DNA from 2 places in the Hymenobacter nivis genome. Region 1 is predicted to be linked to the other one. Evidence: riboswitches for the same ligand, from Rfam matches in the RefSeq annotation. Region 1 holds a riboswitch; the other holds the start of a gene.

Region 1 (7,631 bases):
ACTTTTGCACGGACAATTACAGCAGGCGGCGGGCGGAGTCTCTTTTTGTTACGTAAAAGAGTAGCACCAAAATAACAAAGGCCACGCCCAACAACGTGAGGGCGTAGGCGTTGGCCTGCGGGTAGTGCAGGCTCTGCTGCTCGTCGTAGATGGCGATGGAGGCCACGCGGGTGCGGCCCGGCAGGTTGCCGCCAATCATCAGCACCACCCCGAACTCGCCCAGGGTGTGGGCAAAGGCCAGCACGGTGCCGCTGAGCAGGGCGGGCTTCATGTTGGGCAGTAGCACCCGCCAGAGCGTGGTGAGGCGCGACTTACCCAGCGTGTGGGATGCCTCGGTGAGGGAGCGCGGCAGGTTTTGGAACCCGGCTTGCAGCGGCTGCACCATAAACGGCAGGCTGTACACCAGCGACCCCACCAGAATGCCGGCAAACGTGAAGTTCAGGCTCAGCCCCAGCGTGTTAATTAAAAACCGCCCCAGCGCTGTGTCGTCGCTGAACGCCAGCAGTAGGTAAAACCCGATTACGGTGGGCGGCAGCACCAGCGGCAGGCCCACCACGGCCTCCAGCAGCGGCTTGAAAAAGCCCCGGCTGTGCACCAGGGCGTAGGCCAGCGGGATGCCCAGCAGCAGCAGCAGCCCCGCCGTGCAGGTGGCCAGGGCCAGCGTCAGGCGCAGGGTTTCCCAATAATCGGGGGTTAGCTCAAACGCCAAACGGATGGGTAGCAAATAACGGTGAATGAATGCTTTAGCGACCGCCGGCCAGGCTGAAGCCGTACTTGCGCAGCGCTTGCCGGGCCACCGGGCCGGCTACAAACGCCACGAAAGCCGCGGCCGCGGCGTTGCCCTGGGCCCGCTTCAGCAGCACGTAGCTCTGCTGCAAGGGCGTGTGGGCGGCGGCCGGAATCAGGTAGAATTTGCCCAGGCGGCGCAGCTCGGGGCTGAGGGCCAGCGAGTAGGCCAGCAGGCCGGCGTCGGCCGCGCCGGTGCTGGCGTACTGGGCGGCCTGGCCGATGTTTTCGCCCAGCACCAGCCGGGGCTGCACCCGGTCGTAGAGCTGGTAGTGGCGCAGCACTTCCTCGGCCCGGCGGCCGTAGGGGGCGTGGGCGGGGTTGGCAATGGCCACGCGCTGCATCCGGGGGTCGAGCAGCGTGTTGATTCCCTTTAGCTTAGGGTCGACTTTCTTACTCCACAGCACCAGGCGGCCCTGGGCGTAGGGCACCGGAGCCCCGGCCGTGAGGCCCGCCTGCTGCAAGCGCCGCGGGTAGTCGCTGTCGGCCGAAAAGAAAATGTCGAATGGGGCCCCGTGGCTCAGTTGCTCATAAAACCGGCCCGACGAGCCATACACCACGCTGGCCTGGGCTGCGGGATGCCGCCGGTTAAAAATCGTCACCAGCGAGTCGAGCACGTACTTTAAATCGGCGGCGGCGGCAATGGTGAGCGCCGGCCCCCCCGGGGCGGGGGCGGCCCCCCCGGCCCCCCCGGCGGCCAGCAGCAGGCAGAATAGGAATATTAAGCGGCGCATGGCAATTACGGTAAGGGCCACCCGATAACTACCGGGTGGCCCTATGGTTATATTCGCAAAGATACTGCGCTGCGCCGGGGCCCCGGGGGCCCTAACTCAGCGCCTGGCGCTGCGCTACCAGCGCAGGTTCACCGAGGCCAGGAAGTTGGTGAAGGCCTGCGGGTAGTAATAGCTGTAGTGCTGCGGCTGGCCGCCGCTGATGTAGCCGTAGGTGTAGCCGTTGTTCACGTACTTGGCCCCCAGCACGTTGTTGAGCAGGCCGGCCAGCTCAATCTCGCGGAAGCCCAGCTTGCCGGGGTGCCAGAGGTAGCGCACGCGCAGGTCCTGCACGTAGTAGGGCGCGATGCTGCGGCTGTCGGTGCTGGTGTTATCCAGGTACTGGCGGCCGGCGTAGCGGGCCAGCGTGGCCAGGCGCAGGCCGGGCAGCGCCTCGTACTCCAGGGTGTAGGCGAAGGTGACGCTGGGCGAGAACGAGATGTTGGTCTGCCGGAAAGCCGTGCCCCGCTCGCCACCGTTGTCATAGTCGGCCAGGTAGTCGGTGTAGTTGTTGATTTTGTTGCGGCTGAACGTGGCCGTGGGGCTGAAGGTGAGGCCCCGGGCCAGCACCGCGGCGGCTTGCAGCTCCAGGCCGGTGCGGTACGAGTCGCGCACGTTGGCGTGAATAGGGTTGCCCACGTCGTCGAGGTGGCCGCTGAGCACCAGCTGGTTGCGGTACAGCATCAGGTAGTAGTTGGCCGACCATTGGATGGGGCCCGTGGTGCGGCGCAGGCCCAGCTCGAAGTTGTTGAGCATTTCGGAGGTGGGGCGGCGGTCGGCGGGCGTGTCGGTGTAGTCGGTGCGGGTGGGTTCGCGCTGGGCCAGGGCGTAGGAGGCGTAGGCCGCCAGCCCGTCCTTCACCTGGAAGGTGAGGCCGGCCTTGGGGTTCAGGAAATTGAACTTGATGGTTTGCTGGCTCTTGCCGCCGTTGGGGCTGCCGTCGGGCGCAAACAGCTCGTAGTTCACGTACCGAAATTGCAGGTCGCCGAAGGCTGAAAGCCGCTCGCCCAGCGCCACCGTGGCGCGGGCGTAGCTGTTCACGTCAAGCTTGTGGGCGTTGGGCTCCTCGGCGTAGCGGTAGCCAGTTTCGGGAATGTTATTACCCCGCTGGGCCCAAGTCAGCTCGTCGAAATGCTGGCCGCGGTAGTTCACCAGGGCCCCGCCCAGGGTGAAGGATTGCAGGCGCGAATCAGTGCCCTTGGGCTGCAGCTGCAAGGCGTAGGTGGCGCCGTAAAGGTCGGTTTTCAGCCAGCGCCGGCGGATGACGTCGGTGGTCGTCAGCGTGTCGAGGCCGCCACCGGTGCGCGGCTGGTACACGGGGCCCCCAATGCCGTACTTGGCAAAGCTCTGGTTGGCCTTATACTCCTCGTAATAGCCGCCGCCCCGCGTCCAGAAGGGCGTCACGCTCAGGTTGAGATTAGGGGTTAATTGCCTTGAAATCAGAAATTGGTAGTAGTCCTGCTGGTAGTTGTCGGTTTGGTTTTTGTAGGCCGGCAGGTGCTGGCCGGCGTCGGTACCGGCCTCGTTGTAGCGGCGGTTTTTGGTGAGCAGCGAGTCGGCCAGGCCGTACCAGCTTTGGTAGGTGGTTTCGTAACCGGTGATGATGAGGGCCCGGAGCAGGGTTTTCTCGTCGGAATAAGTGCCGGCCAGGTACAGCGACTTCAGCCGCGACGCGCCCCGGTCGATGTAGCCCTCGCTCTGCACCCGCGAGGCGCGGGCGTCCACCGTGAAGTGGTTGTTGATGAGGCCCGTGCCGGCGGCCACGGTGCTTTTCCAGGTGCCAAACGAGCCGGCCGAGTTGTTGATTTCGGCGTAGGCTTTCGGCCGCAGGCCCAGGGTTTCCACGTTCAGGCTGGCCCCGAAAGCCCCCGCGCCGTTGGTGCTGGGCCCCGCCCCGCGCTGCACCTGGATGCTCTGCACGGACGACGCCAGATCGGGCAAATCGACGAAAAACACGCCGTGGCTTTCAGCTTCGTTCACCGGCACCCCGTTGAGGGTCACGTTGATGCGCGTACCGTCCGTGCCGCGGATGCGGATGCCGGTATAGCCCACGCCGGTGCCTGCGTCCGAGGTAGTGACGACGCTCGGCGTCTGATCGAGCAGGTAGGGCAGGTCCTGGCCGAAATTGCGGGCCTGGAGCTGCTCGCGGCTCACGTTTTGGTAGGCGGTGCCGGTGCGCTCGTTGGCGCGGGTAGCCGTGACGACGGCCTCGGGCGTGAGGTTGCGGGCCGTTTGCAGAGCCAGCGCGGGCAGCTGCTGGGGGCCCGGCTGGCCTTGCAGCGGCAGGGCCACGGCCTCGAAGCCCACGTAACTGGCCCGCAGCGTGTGGGGCCCCGCGGGCACGGCCGGCAGCACGAAGCGGCCGGCGGCATCGGTGGTGGCGCCCAGGCCGGGCACATCGGGCAGGGTAATGGTGGCGCCGGGTAGGGCCGCGCCCCGGCCGTCGGTGAGGGTGCCGGACACGGGGCCCTGCGCCCACGCTGGCGCGGCGGCCAGCGCCAGCAGCACGGCTCCCGCAAAGGGTTGAATTTTCAAAAAAGAAGTAAAAAAAGTAGAACGCGCCCGGGCCCCAGGGGTCGGAGCCGAAGCGGAAACGTCCGCGGATTGTTTATTTCCCTTCGCCGGCATTACCCGGTTCAGGTTCGATGGGTATCATCTCAGCCAGCGTCGTGCACAACGCCAGCACCCCTAAACAGGCCACAAAGGTAGGGCAGGCCGGAACCATTCGGGGGGCCCGCGGCTTTTTTCTACCGCGGCGGCTAGCTTTCCGGTGGAAATCAATTAATTTAGAGCGGCGGTCCGCTGAAACACCGGGGCGGTTTTAGCCGTTGTTAGTCCGGCCGTACCTTCTCTGCTTGCCTACTATGTACCAGCTTCTCTACGCCGTTGTGCTTTGTGCCGTGCTGCTGTTCGTACTCGTGGTACCGCGCCGCCGCGTGGGCCCTCCACCGCCGCCGCCCGATGGCGACGACGACGGCGGCGAGCCGCGCGACCCCGGCCTGCCCGATCTCGACCTGCCCCCCGGCATTTCGCGCCCCATCAACGACTGGGAGCCCGACTACAACCGCCCGCGCGTAGGCGCCTAATTTTTTTAAGAGTCAGACTTGTGCCTGAGTTTGAGTTAAAAATAGGAATATCACGCAGTTTTTTATTCGGCAGCCAATCTAATGTGAGGAGATGTGTAAAATGGGCAGTCCATCCCCCCACATTTTCACATCTCCCCGCATTTAAAAATCAAAACACCTCGCCCACGTTGAACGAGAGGCTGCTGGAGCCCTGGATACCGCGGGCGTAGTCGATGGCTAAGTTGGTGTGTGACACCTTGTTGAGATTGAGGCGCAGGCCAACGCCCACGGCCGGGGCCACCTTATCATAGCGCTTGGAAATGGGCTCGTCGGGCCGCTGCGCGTCTTCCGACACGGCTTGAGCGTTGGCGAATACCACGCCGCCCAGCAGGTGGTTGCGGGTGAGGCCGAAGCGGTACTCGCTTTCGAAGTAGAGCAGATTTTTGCCCCGAAACCGTCCCTGGATGTAGCCCCGGCCGAGGTTGCTCGACATGTCCCAGCCGGTGCTGGGCAGGTCCAGAAACGGAGGATTACCCCTCAGGGTCAGGGCGTTGTACGACCAGAAGGCCAGTACGTTGGCCGAGCGGCGGCTGGGGTGCAGGTAGGCGCGGCCTTCGAGCAGTAGGGTTTCGTAGTTAGTGGTACTGCCCAGGGCCTGCCGGTTGGGCCGGAACACGGCGCTGAGGTAAGCCCCGCCGGCCGGATTGATGGCGTTGGCGCGGCTGTCATAGAGGAAGTTGAGCGTGGGGCCCACCGAGAGGGAACGGCCGCGCACGCCGTCGCGGTAGTGCGAGATGGTGCTAACCTGGCGGGCGCCGTTGCGGCTCACAATATTCCAGTGGTCGTCGAGCTGCACTCCCAACCCGGCGTAGAAGCTGGGGCCCAGGCGGCGCAGCGCGCTCTGGTAGGCGCGCAGGTAGTTATAGTCCATCGTTGTCACCTGCTCGGTGGTGCTGGTGTGCATGCCCAGGCCGTAGGTGCTTTGTGGGTAGCGCATGACGCGGTAGTCACTGACAAAATTCCAACGGTTGTCGGCCACCCACACCGATGCCGCAACCGTGGCAATGGCCTGCGCCCGCGCCGTGTAGATAAGGGCCCCCAGCACCGTCGACATGTTGGCCCCCGGCCGGCGAAACGCCACGCTGGCCGCCACTTCGGCCAGCGCGCCGGTTTGCTGCGAGTAGCCCACGGCCGGCAGCAGCGCCAAAAACTTGTGGCCCCGCACCAGGGCCAGCGAGTCGTGCGGGGCCAGCCGCAGCCGGGGCGCCGCTACATTCAGGGCATCCACTACATCGGCCGCCAGGAGCGCGGCGCGGCGCGGGGGCCCGGGGCGCAGGCTATCGGCCGGCACTTGATGCGGCGCCTGGGCCGGGGCCCCGGCCGCACGCAGCGCCCCGGCCAGCAACAAGCAAAACCACGCACGGAACGGCATTGGGGAAGTAAAAAGGGGGCGAATAGTAGTTTCTCCTCAGACCGTAGCGGGAGCCCCGGGCTTAACGCCGATCCCCACACAATTCCGGCGGCTCAGCCAATTTCTATTTCGTAGGTGGCCGCAAACGCCTGGCCGGGGCCCAGCGTGAGGATGCCTTCCTTATCGCGCAGCTCCTGCGGGGGCCCCGTGGGGCTGGCCACGCCGTGCCAGGGCTCGATGCACACGAACGCCGCCCCGGGGCCCTTGGTCCACAGGCCGAGGTAGGGGAAGCCGTCGAAGCGCAGGCGTACGAAGTGCGGCGAGCCGTGGGCCCGCAGCGCCACGCGCGTGAAATCGTAGTGGGCAAATACCAGCGCGTCGTCGGCAAATAGCTCGTAGGTGAGCGGCAGGATGGCTTGCTGGTGCAGCACAGGGGCAGTTTCGCCGCTGCGCAGGCCGCCGCGCAGCAGCTGCGTGCTGAGCGTTACGGGGTGGTCAAACTCAAAATAATAATCCTCGAACCGCTCGCCCGGCAGCAGCGGGCAGCCAAACGCCGGGTGGGCCCCGATGCTGAACAACAGGTCGTCGGCGGGGGTCCCGGCGGGGTTGCGCACGTCCCAGCGCACGGCCAGAGCGGTGCCGCGCAGGGCATAAGTAATGGTCAGCTCGAAGACAAACGGGTAGTTGGCACGGGTTTCAGCCGAGTCCGTGAGGCGGAAGGCTAGCTCGTCGGCGGTGTGGCGCAGCACGGCAAATTCCTGGTCGCGGGCGAAGCCGTGCTGGCCCAGGCGGTAGGCCTGGCCCTGATGCAGGTAGGTATCGTCGGGCAGGCGCCCCACGATGGGGAACAGTACCGGCGCGTGGCGGCCCCACACGGCGGGGTCGGCGGGCCACACATATTCCAGGCCGGTGGCGGCGGCAACGAAGCCGGTCAGCTCGGCCCCGTGGGCGGCGAAGGTGGCCCGGCACTGGGCATTGTCAAGAACAAGGGCGGGCATGGCGCGGGCAGTAGCGGAGGCACAGGGTTATACAGGCCCCTAAGCTACGGCTGGGCGCGCAGCAGCCCATCTACCAGCTGCTGGGCCGCGGCCAGGCGCTGCGCCGGGGGCCCCCAGATTTCGGCAAACGGGTCGGGGCCCGCGCGCAGCGCAGCGCGGTAGCGGTCGTAAAAGTGCTGGCGCAACTGCGGGTGTTCGCGCAGCGGATCGGGCTCCCAGGGCACGTCCACGCCCAGCAGCAGCACCAGGTCGTAGCGCGGCTGGGCCACAGCCGCGGCAATCCAGGCGGGACATTGGCCGAAGGCGTGCTCCGCCCAAATCTTGATTACCAGCAAGTTGGTGTCGGCCACCAGCAGGGCCCCACCAGCGGCTTCGGCCGCGGCTTCGGCGGCCAGCTGGCCATGGGCAATGGCTTCGAGGTCGGCCAGGGCGTAGGGCAGCTGGCGGCCGGCGAGGTAGGCGCGGGCGTATTCGGGCACCCAGCGGGCGCCGTAGTGGGCGGCTAGCTGCTGGCTCAGCGTCGATTTTCCCGTCGATTCCGGGCCGGTCAGCGCGAGTCGGAGCATGGCAAAGGGTAGGTTTCTGGAAAGAGTTGATAAGA
Region 2 (7,631 bases), 930 kb from region 1:
TGCCTCCAACGACCCGTCCATCACCGCGCGGCTGGGCCCTCAGTTGTGCGTGGCCTACCTCACCAGCCCGGCCCTGCACCAGTCGATTCGCGAAGCTCCCGGCTTTGCCGACGTGGACGCCTACGCGGGCCGGCCGTTCGCAGTGGCCTTCTTTAGCGACGAGGGCGCGGCCGTGGCGTGGCTGCACGCGCAGCAGCAAAGCCAGGGCGTAGCGGGCGGGTAAAATTAGAATTAATTAAAAATTAAAAATGATGGTTCTTGGAGGCTTTTAGTGGAGCTGAGGCAACTTGAGCATTTATTGTGGCATAAATTACTGAAATTAAATAGGTTATGATTCATTGCTTATCCGCTAGGTAACTGCTCCACTAAAAATCTCTAAGAACCAAAATGATGAATTAAAAACTTGGCCGTCAGATTTTTAATTCATCATTTTTAATTAATTCCGAAGAATGCACTGGCTCGGCAACCGCCACCCAAGGCGTTGCTGGGGAAATTACTGGGCCCCCAGCGCGTGGTGGCGGTGCGGGCCAGGGCCAGCCAGGAAAACAACCCAGGCAGCCCCCGGTAAGCCGCTTGCGCTTGGCCCGTGAATGCCCGATTGGGCCAGCTATAAAAATATTTTTGGTACGGGAGATACTTATTACGATTGTTTCGTAGATTTACGAAACAATCGTAATACGACCTGATGGAACGCCTTACCCAACCCGAAGAAGATGCCCTACTGGCCCTGTGGCCCCTGCCCGGCGGGGCTTTTGTGAAGGACGTGCTCGACGGCCTGCCCGCCCCGCGCCCGCCCTATACCACCCTGGCCAGCACCCTGCGCAACCTGGAGCGCAAGGGCTACGTGCACGCCGAGAAGCTCGGCAACTCCTTTCGCTTCAGTACCTTGGTGTCGGCCGAAGATTACCAGCGCCGCTCGCTGGGAGCTCTGGTGAAGGAGCACTTCCGCGATTCATATAAGGAGCTGGTGTCCTTTTTTGCGAAGGAGGAAAAGATCAGCGCCGCCGATTTGCAGGACATTCTCCGCCTCATCGAGGGCGGCGATAAAAAGGCCGAGTAGCCATGCCGTCCGCGCCCCTGCTTTACTTGCTCAAGGCCCACGCGGTGCTGCTGCTGTTTGCGGCGGCCTACTCCGGGCTGCTGCGCCCGCTCACCTTCTTCGCTCTCAACCGGGCGTACCTGGCGTTTGCGCTGCTGTTTGCCGCCGCCTACCCGGCCCTGCCCATGCCCGCGCTGTGGCCGGCCGCCGCCCCGGGCCCCGCCGTGGCCTGGGTGCTGGCCGAATTGCCCCCTGGGGTCCCCGCGGCGGCGCTGCCCGCTCCGGGGCCCGACTGGCCGGCGTGGTTACTGGCCGGCTACGCCGCTGGCGCGGCGCTATTGCTGGGCCGCCTGCTGATGCAGCTGCTGTCGCTGGCGCGGCTGCACCGGCAGGCCCGCTCCGCCGGGGCTTCCGGCGGCGTGGCGTACCGGCAATTGGCTGGCGGGGGCGGCCCGTTTTCGTTTGGCCGCACCATCTACCTCGACCCGGCCCAGCACCCAGCCCCCACCGAGCTAGCTGCGGTGCTGGCCCACGAGCAGGCCCATGTGCGCCAGGGCCACACCCTCGATGTGCTGCTGGCGCACGTGGCCACAGCCGTGTTTTGGCTGAACCCGGCGATGTGGCTGCTGCGCCGCGCCCTGCTCGACAACCTCGAGTACCTGGCCGACGCGGCCACCCTGCGCACCGGCCTCGACCGCCGCGCCTACCAGTACAGCCTGCTGCGGCTGGGGCCCCCGGCGGGCAGCCCGGCCCTTGTCTCGCCCTTTTCACTTTCCACCCTCAAAAACCGCATTCTGATGATGAATCGCCCCGTTTCCAATCGGTTGCAGCTGCTGCGCTACGCCCTGGCGGGGCCCCTGGTAGTGGCCGCCGCGCTGGCCTACTCGGCCGCCCACGCGCAGGCCGCCCCCAACCCGGCCACGCCCGCCGACGAGTCGTTCGCCATCACTAATAAGGCCGGTACCACCGTGATGAAGCTGGCCGGGCCGGCCGCGTATTACGTTGACGGACAGATAAGAAGCTACGCTAACCTGGCCAAAGTAGACCCGGCCGCCGTGGCCAGCGTGCGCGTGGTGCCCGCTGAGCAGGCCCGCCCGCTGTTGGGTACCGACCAGGCCACCTACGTCATCACCACGGAGGCTAAAAAGGCGGAGCCCGCCGTGGTGGCTTTCAACGAAAAAGTGCGACGCGTGGCCCCGTACCGCATGGGAATTGACAGGCAGGGCGATGCCACCCTAACGCGCGAGAGGCCCTCCAAAGCAGGCGCGACAGCTGCGCCGCAGGGAGGGCCAAAGCCCGGGCTCAAGCCGTTCAGCGGGGCGGCGCGCAGCTACTACGTGGACGGCAAGCATGTTGACGAAATGACGGCTACGGCTGTAAAGGATATCGTTAGTATGCAAATCTTGAAGGGGGAAATGGCAAAGCAGTTTTTGGGGTACGATGGCGATTCGCACCTCGTCATGGTTATCACGACCAAAGCCAAAATAGCTGCGCCCGAAGTGGTTGAGTTTAATAACAAAATCCAGCAAATAGCGCCGCTAAAGGGCCTGATTGCCGACCTTGCCAGCGGCGTGCCCCAGCTAAGTTCTCCCGCCCAAGCCGCCCCGCCCGCCGGCCGCGAAGTGCCCATCAGCTACGTGGCAGCCCCGGCGCTGGCTTACATCACCCAGAATTACCCCGACAGCCGCATTACGGGCGTGGCGGAGGTGAAAAACGCCAAAACGGGGCAGCTGAACTACCGGGTGGAAGTCACCAAAGGCCGCCGGCCGCAGTATGCCGTGTTTGACGCCCAAGGCCAGCCCGTAGCCGAATAATTTGTAGTTTCCCCTTCCCATCTTCATTCACACAACTACTTCATTACCATGCGAAAACAACGATTTTCCGCCCGTTTGTCGAGCTTGCGCCGGGCCTTGGTGGGGCCCCTGGCCGTGGTGCTGGCCCTGGGCGCCACCGGGGCCCAGGGCCAAACCGTGACGCCCACGGTGGTGGCCGCCAGAGCCCCAAAGCCGCTGCCCACGGACGTGGTGTACTACGTGGACGGTAAGCTGTTGGCCCCCGACGCTCTCAGCGCCATAAGCCCCGGCGATATTGGTTATATCAACGTGCTAAATGGCAAGGAAGCACAGGCACTGACTGGCAATACTTTGGCTAATAAAGTTGTCATTATTACCACTAAAGCCAACGAAAGGTCATTAGAGGTGCTGGCCTTCAGCAAGAAGCATAACATCGCGCTAATCCCGGCCTGGCCGGCCCGAACCGCTGCCGAAGCGGCCGTTCGGGACTATATCAAGCAAACCTACCCCACCGCCAAGCTGCATTCCATCTACGAAGATAAAAAGCAGGCGGGCCATTATGTGACGGAATTTGAAAACGGCGGTCAAACCTACAAGCTACGCTTCGACGGCCAGGGCCACCCAGTGGCCGAGTAGGGCCCCTACAGCACTGGGTGTTCCGACTCGAAAACTGCTTTAGCCGGCCAAAATGCGGGCCGTGACGAGCAACTGGCTCACGTGGCGCTGGGTGTGCTCGGCGGCGTGCACCAGCAGGCCGATGACGGTGGACGGCAGGGCGGCGCGGCCCACCGGCCGGGGCGTGGCCCAGCAGGCCCAAATCCTGCCGCAGCACACTGCCTACCGGCAAGTGCAAGGGGTGCTCGGCGGCTATTTTTTGTTGTGCGTCCGCCCGGATTCGGTGGGCGAGAGGTAGTGCAGGTACTGCGTGTCGTCGCACAAGGTGTTGTTCAGGGCATGGGCTTTTTTTGGTACTGTATCCCGCTTCCTAGCCGGCCCGATCCGCGTTGCGGGGAATACCGCGCGCCACCCCGTCGCAGGTGAAAACCTGGTCGGGGTACGCGGCCAGGCGCTGGGCCAGCGGGGCCCCGTCGCGCACAGGCAACAGGTGCCGGGCGGCCAGTGCCTGGTTGAGTACGCCGAGCAACGGACCCGCCAGGCGGCTGACGCGGGTCGGCGAGAGGCCGAAGCTGGCGGCCTGGGGCTGCTGCAAGGAATTGGTTTTGGGGTAGGTGAGCAAAAAGAAAAGCTTCGTGTCGGTGCCGGGCAAGGTGGCGTTGGCACGCTCCCCGTGCGCCGGGATGCGCCGCCGTTCGCCATCGAGGGTGTGGTAGCGGTGGTAGCGTTCCCAGCGGGGCGCAAAATCGGTGCGCAACGCGTCAAATTCGGTGGGCAGCAGACTGGTCAAGGCCAAAAACTGCGTCGGCCGCTCGCGCAGAGCTAAGTAATCCGTGCCGCAAAATATGACCTCGCCGCACGCATTAGTGTAGCTAAATTTGCCGCATCAACACTAGTATGTAACGCACCAAAGTATGTAAAGCACCAAAGGTAATGCCGCTGCAAAACACCGCTGAATAGCACCCCAACCAAGCGCACAGCCTAGCGGAACGCCGCCGTCGCGTACTTTTCAGGCATGAAAACATTTTCCCTCGGATTATTGCTGACCGCCGGCTTGCTGGGGCCCCCAGCGGCGCAGGCCCAGCGCCAGCCGCAGCACGAGCTGCAAATCACGCCGGCCACCGCTGCCTGGGGCTACTACGACGCCGCCGCGCCGCCAGTGCTGCGCATCAAGTCGGGCGAGAGCGTGCGGGTACACACGCTCATTACCTCCACCCCGGCGCGGCTGGAAGGGGCGGGCGTGCCCCCGGCGCAGGTCGAGCAGTCGCTGCGCGACATCACCACGCAGGTGACTAACAAAGGGCCCGGGGGGCACATTCTCACGGGCCCCATTTTTGTGGAAGGGGCCGAGCCGGGCGACGTGCTGGAGGTGCGCATCCAGCGCATCAAGCTGGCCATTCCGTACGCCTACAACGCGTTCGGGGCCAAGAGCGGCTTCATCCCGGAGGATTTCCCGTACGCGAAGATGAAGATTATCCCGCTCGACGAAAAGCAGGGTGTGGCGCACTTTGCACCCGGTATTGACGTGCCGCTGCGGCCGTTTTTCGGGAGCATGGGGGTGGCCCCGCCGGTGGCCGCCGGCCGCATCAACAGCGCACCGCCCGGCATCCACGGCGGTAACCTCGACAACAAGGAGCTGGTAGCGGGCACCACGCTGTACCTGCCAGTGCACGTGCCCGGGGCCCTGTTTTTTGTGGGCGACGGCCACGCCGGGCAGGGCAACGGTGAGGTGGACATCACAGCCCTGGAAACGTCGCTCGTCGGCGACCTCCAGTTCATCGTGCGCAAAGACCTGCACCTCAAGCTGCCCCGCGCCGAAACGCCCACCGCCTACATCAGCATGGGCCTGAACGAAGACCTGACCCTGGCCGCCAAAGACGCGGTGCGCGAGATGATTGATTTCCTGGTGGCTACCCGCGGCCTGAGCCGCGACGACGCCTACATGCTGGTGAGCGTGGCCGGCGACCTTGACGTGACGCAGGTGGTGGACGGCACCCGCGGGGCCCACATCATCCTTCCCAAAAGCATTTTTGGGAAGAAATAGGGGCCCCGGGCCCGGCGCTTCGGTGGCTATTTGCCGCCGGGGGCGTATGTTTGAGGCGTAAACTTTAGGGGTGCCCCGCCATGCGGGGCTGAGACAATACCCTTGGAACCTGATGCGGATAATGCCGCCGAAGGGAAAAGTACTGGTCCGCACGCGGCCGCCCGACGGGCGTGCCGTGGCCGGCGCCCACTATTGTTTACGGTTCGTATTATCCCAACTAATCAACTAGTTGCATGGTTTGCTACGTAAATAATTTACCCCACGAAGCCGCTGAGCAGCAGCTGCTCCAGGAGCTGCTTGCCGGGCTGGGGCTGGCCCAGCCGCACGGCCTCGCCGTGGCCCTGAACGACGCCGTGGTGCCCCGCGCCGAGTGGGCCACCTGCGCCGTGCAGCCCCACGACCGCCTCACTATTATCCGCGCTACCCAAGGGGGCTAGGCGGATGCCGGCTCCTTCTCTCCCCATTTTCCGATGAAGAAAAAAGACCAAGCTCCCCAGCACATGCTGGTGGCGCGCCAGCCCCTCACCGGCTCGCGCAAAGTGTACGTGCCCGGCACGCTGCACCCGCAAATGCGCGTGGCGATGCGCGAAATTGCGCTGGCCGATACCGAGCGCAAGTTCGATTTTGGCTTCCCGTCGGAGTCGAACCCGCCCGTGACGGTGTACGACACCAGCGGACCCTACACGGACCCGGATATTGAAATTGACCTGAAAAAAGGCCTGCCCCGCCTGCGCGAGGAATGGATCCGGGAGCGCGGCGATGTGGAGCAGCTGCCCGGCACCACCTCCGATTACGGCCAGCAGCGCGCCGCCGATAATGGCCTGGACCACTTGCGCTTCGAGCACATTGCGGCCCCGCTGCGCGCCAAAGCGGGGGCCAATGTGAGCCAAATGCACTACGCCAAGCAGGGCCTCATCACGCCCGAGATGGAGTACATCGCCATTCGCGAAAACCAGCGCTTCGACGAGCTGCCGGCCGACGACCCGCTGCGCGCCCAGCACCGTGGCCACAGCTTCGGGGCGCGTACGCCGCAGGGCCCCATCACGCCCGAGTTTGTGCGCCAGGAGGTGGCCGCCGGGCGGGCCGTTATTCCCGCCAACATCAACCACCCGGAGAGCGAGCCGATGATTATCGGGCGCAATTTCCTGGTGAAAATTAACACCAATATTGGTAACTCAGCTATCACGTCATCCATTGAGGAAGAGGTAGATAAGGCCGTGTGGAGCTGCCGTTGGGGCGGCGATACGCTGATGGACCTGAGCACGGGTAAGAACATCCACGAAACCCGCGAGTGGATTATCCGCAACTGCCCGGTGCCGGTGGGCACGGTGCCCCTCTACCAAGCCCTGGAAAAGGTGAACGGCAAGGCCGAAGACCTCACTTGGGAGCTGTTCCGCGACACGCTTATCGAGCAGGCCGAGCAGGGCGTGGACTACTTCACCATCCACGCCGGTGTGCTGCTGCGCTACGTGCCGATGACCGCCAAGCGCGTGACCGGCATCGTGTCGCGCGGTGGCGCCATTATGGCCAAATGGTGCCTGGCGCACCACCAGGAGAGCTTCCTCTACACGCACTTCGAAGAAATTTGCGAGATTATGAAGGCCTACGACGTGGCCTTTTCGCTGGGCGACGGCCTGCGCCCCGGCTCCATCGCCGATGCCAACGACGAGGCTCAGTTCGCCGAGCTGGAAACGCTGGGCGAACTCACCAAAATTGCCTGGGCGCACGACGTGCAGGTGATGATTGAGGGCCCCGGCCACGTGCCCATGCACCTCATCAAGGAGAACATGGACAAGCAGTTGAAGGAATGCCACGAGGCGCCCTTCTACACGCTGGGGCCCCTAACGACGGATATTGCCCCGGGCTACGACCACATCACGTCGGCCATCGGCGCGGCCATGATTGGGTGGTTTGGCACGGCCATGCTCTGCTACGTGACGCCCAAGGAGCACCTCGGCCTGCCCAACAAGCAGGACGTGAAGGACGGCGTAATCGCCTATAAGATAGCCGCCCACGCCGCCGACCTCGCCAAGGGCCACCCGGGGGCCCAGTACCGCGACAACGCCCTGAGCAAGGCCCGCTTCGAGTTTCGGTGGGAAGACCAGTTCAACCTCTCGCTCGACCCCGATACCGCCCGCGA

The links. Region 1 has a riboswitch for thiamine pyrophosphate ahead of DDQ68_RS12075 (TonB-dependent receptor). Riboswitches for the same ligand answer to the same signal wherever they lie in the genome.
Region 2: it holds a riboswitch for thiamine pyrophosphate, as region 1 does, so the genes downstream of both, thiS (sulfur carrier protein ThiS) here and DDQ68_RS12075 (TonB-dependent receptor) in region 1, are expected to answer to the same signal.

What each region holds. Positions count from the first base shown of each region.
Region 1 is NZ_CP029145.1:2,729,743-2,737,373, forward strand. It holds gene modB (molybdate ABC transporter permease subunit) at 17-724, opposite strand; gene modA (molybdate ABC transporter substrate-binding protein) at 744-1,520, opposite strand; gene DDQ68_RS12075 (TonB-dependent receptor) at 1,635-4,091, opposite strand; TPP riboswitch at 4,153-4,256, opposite strand; gene DDQ68_RS12080 (hypothetical protein) at 4,421-4,642, shown strand; gene DDQ68_RS12085 (BamA/TamA family outer membrane protein) at 4,791-6,053, opposite strand; gene DDQ68_RS12090 (aldose 1-epimerase family protein) at 6,146-7,030, opposite strand; gene DDQ68_RS12095 (AAA family ATPase) at 7,075-7,596, opposite strand.
Region 2 is NZ_CP029145.1:3,658,408-3,666,038, forward strand. It holds gene DDQ68_RS16205 (hypothetical protein) at 1-223, shown strand, start outside; gene DDQ68_RS16210 (BlaI/MecI/CopY family transcriptional regulator) at 686-1,060, shown strand; gene DDQ68_RS16215 (M56 family metallopeptidase) at 1,063-2,853, shown strand; gene DDQ68_RS16220 (hypothetical protein) at 2,902-3,468, shown strand; partial or broken gene DDQ68_RS16225 (DinB family protein) at 3,508-3,627, opposite strand; gene DDQ68_RS16230 (hypothetical protein) at 3,818-4,243, opposite strand; gene DDQ68_RS16235 (acetamidase/formamidase family protein) at 4,463-5,491, shown strand; TPP riboswitch at 5,548-5,644, shown strand; gene thiS (sulfur carrier protein ThiS) at 5,725-5,928, shown strand; gene thiC (phosphomethylpyrimidine synthase ThiC) at 5,962-7,631, shown strand, end outside.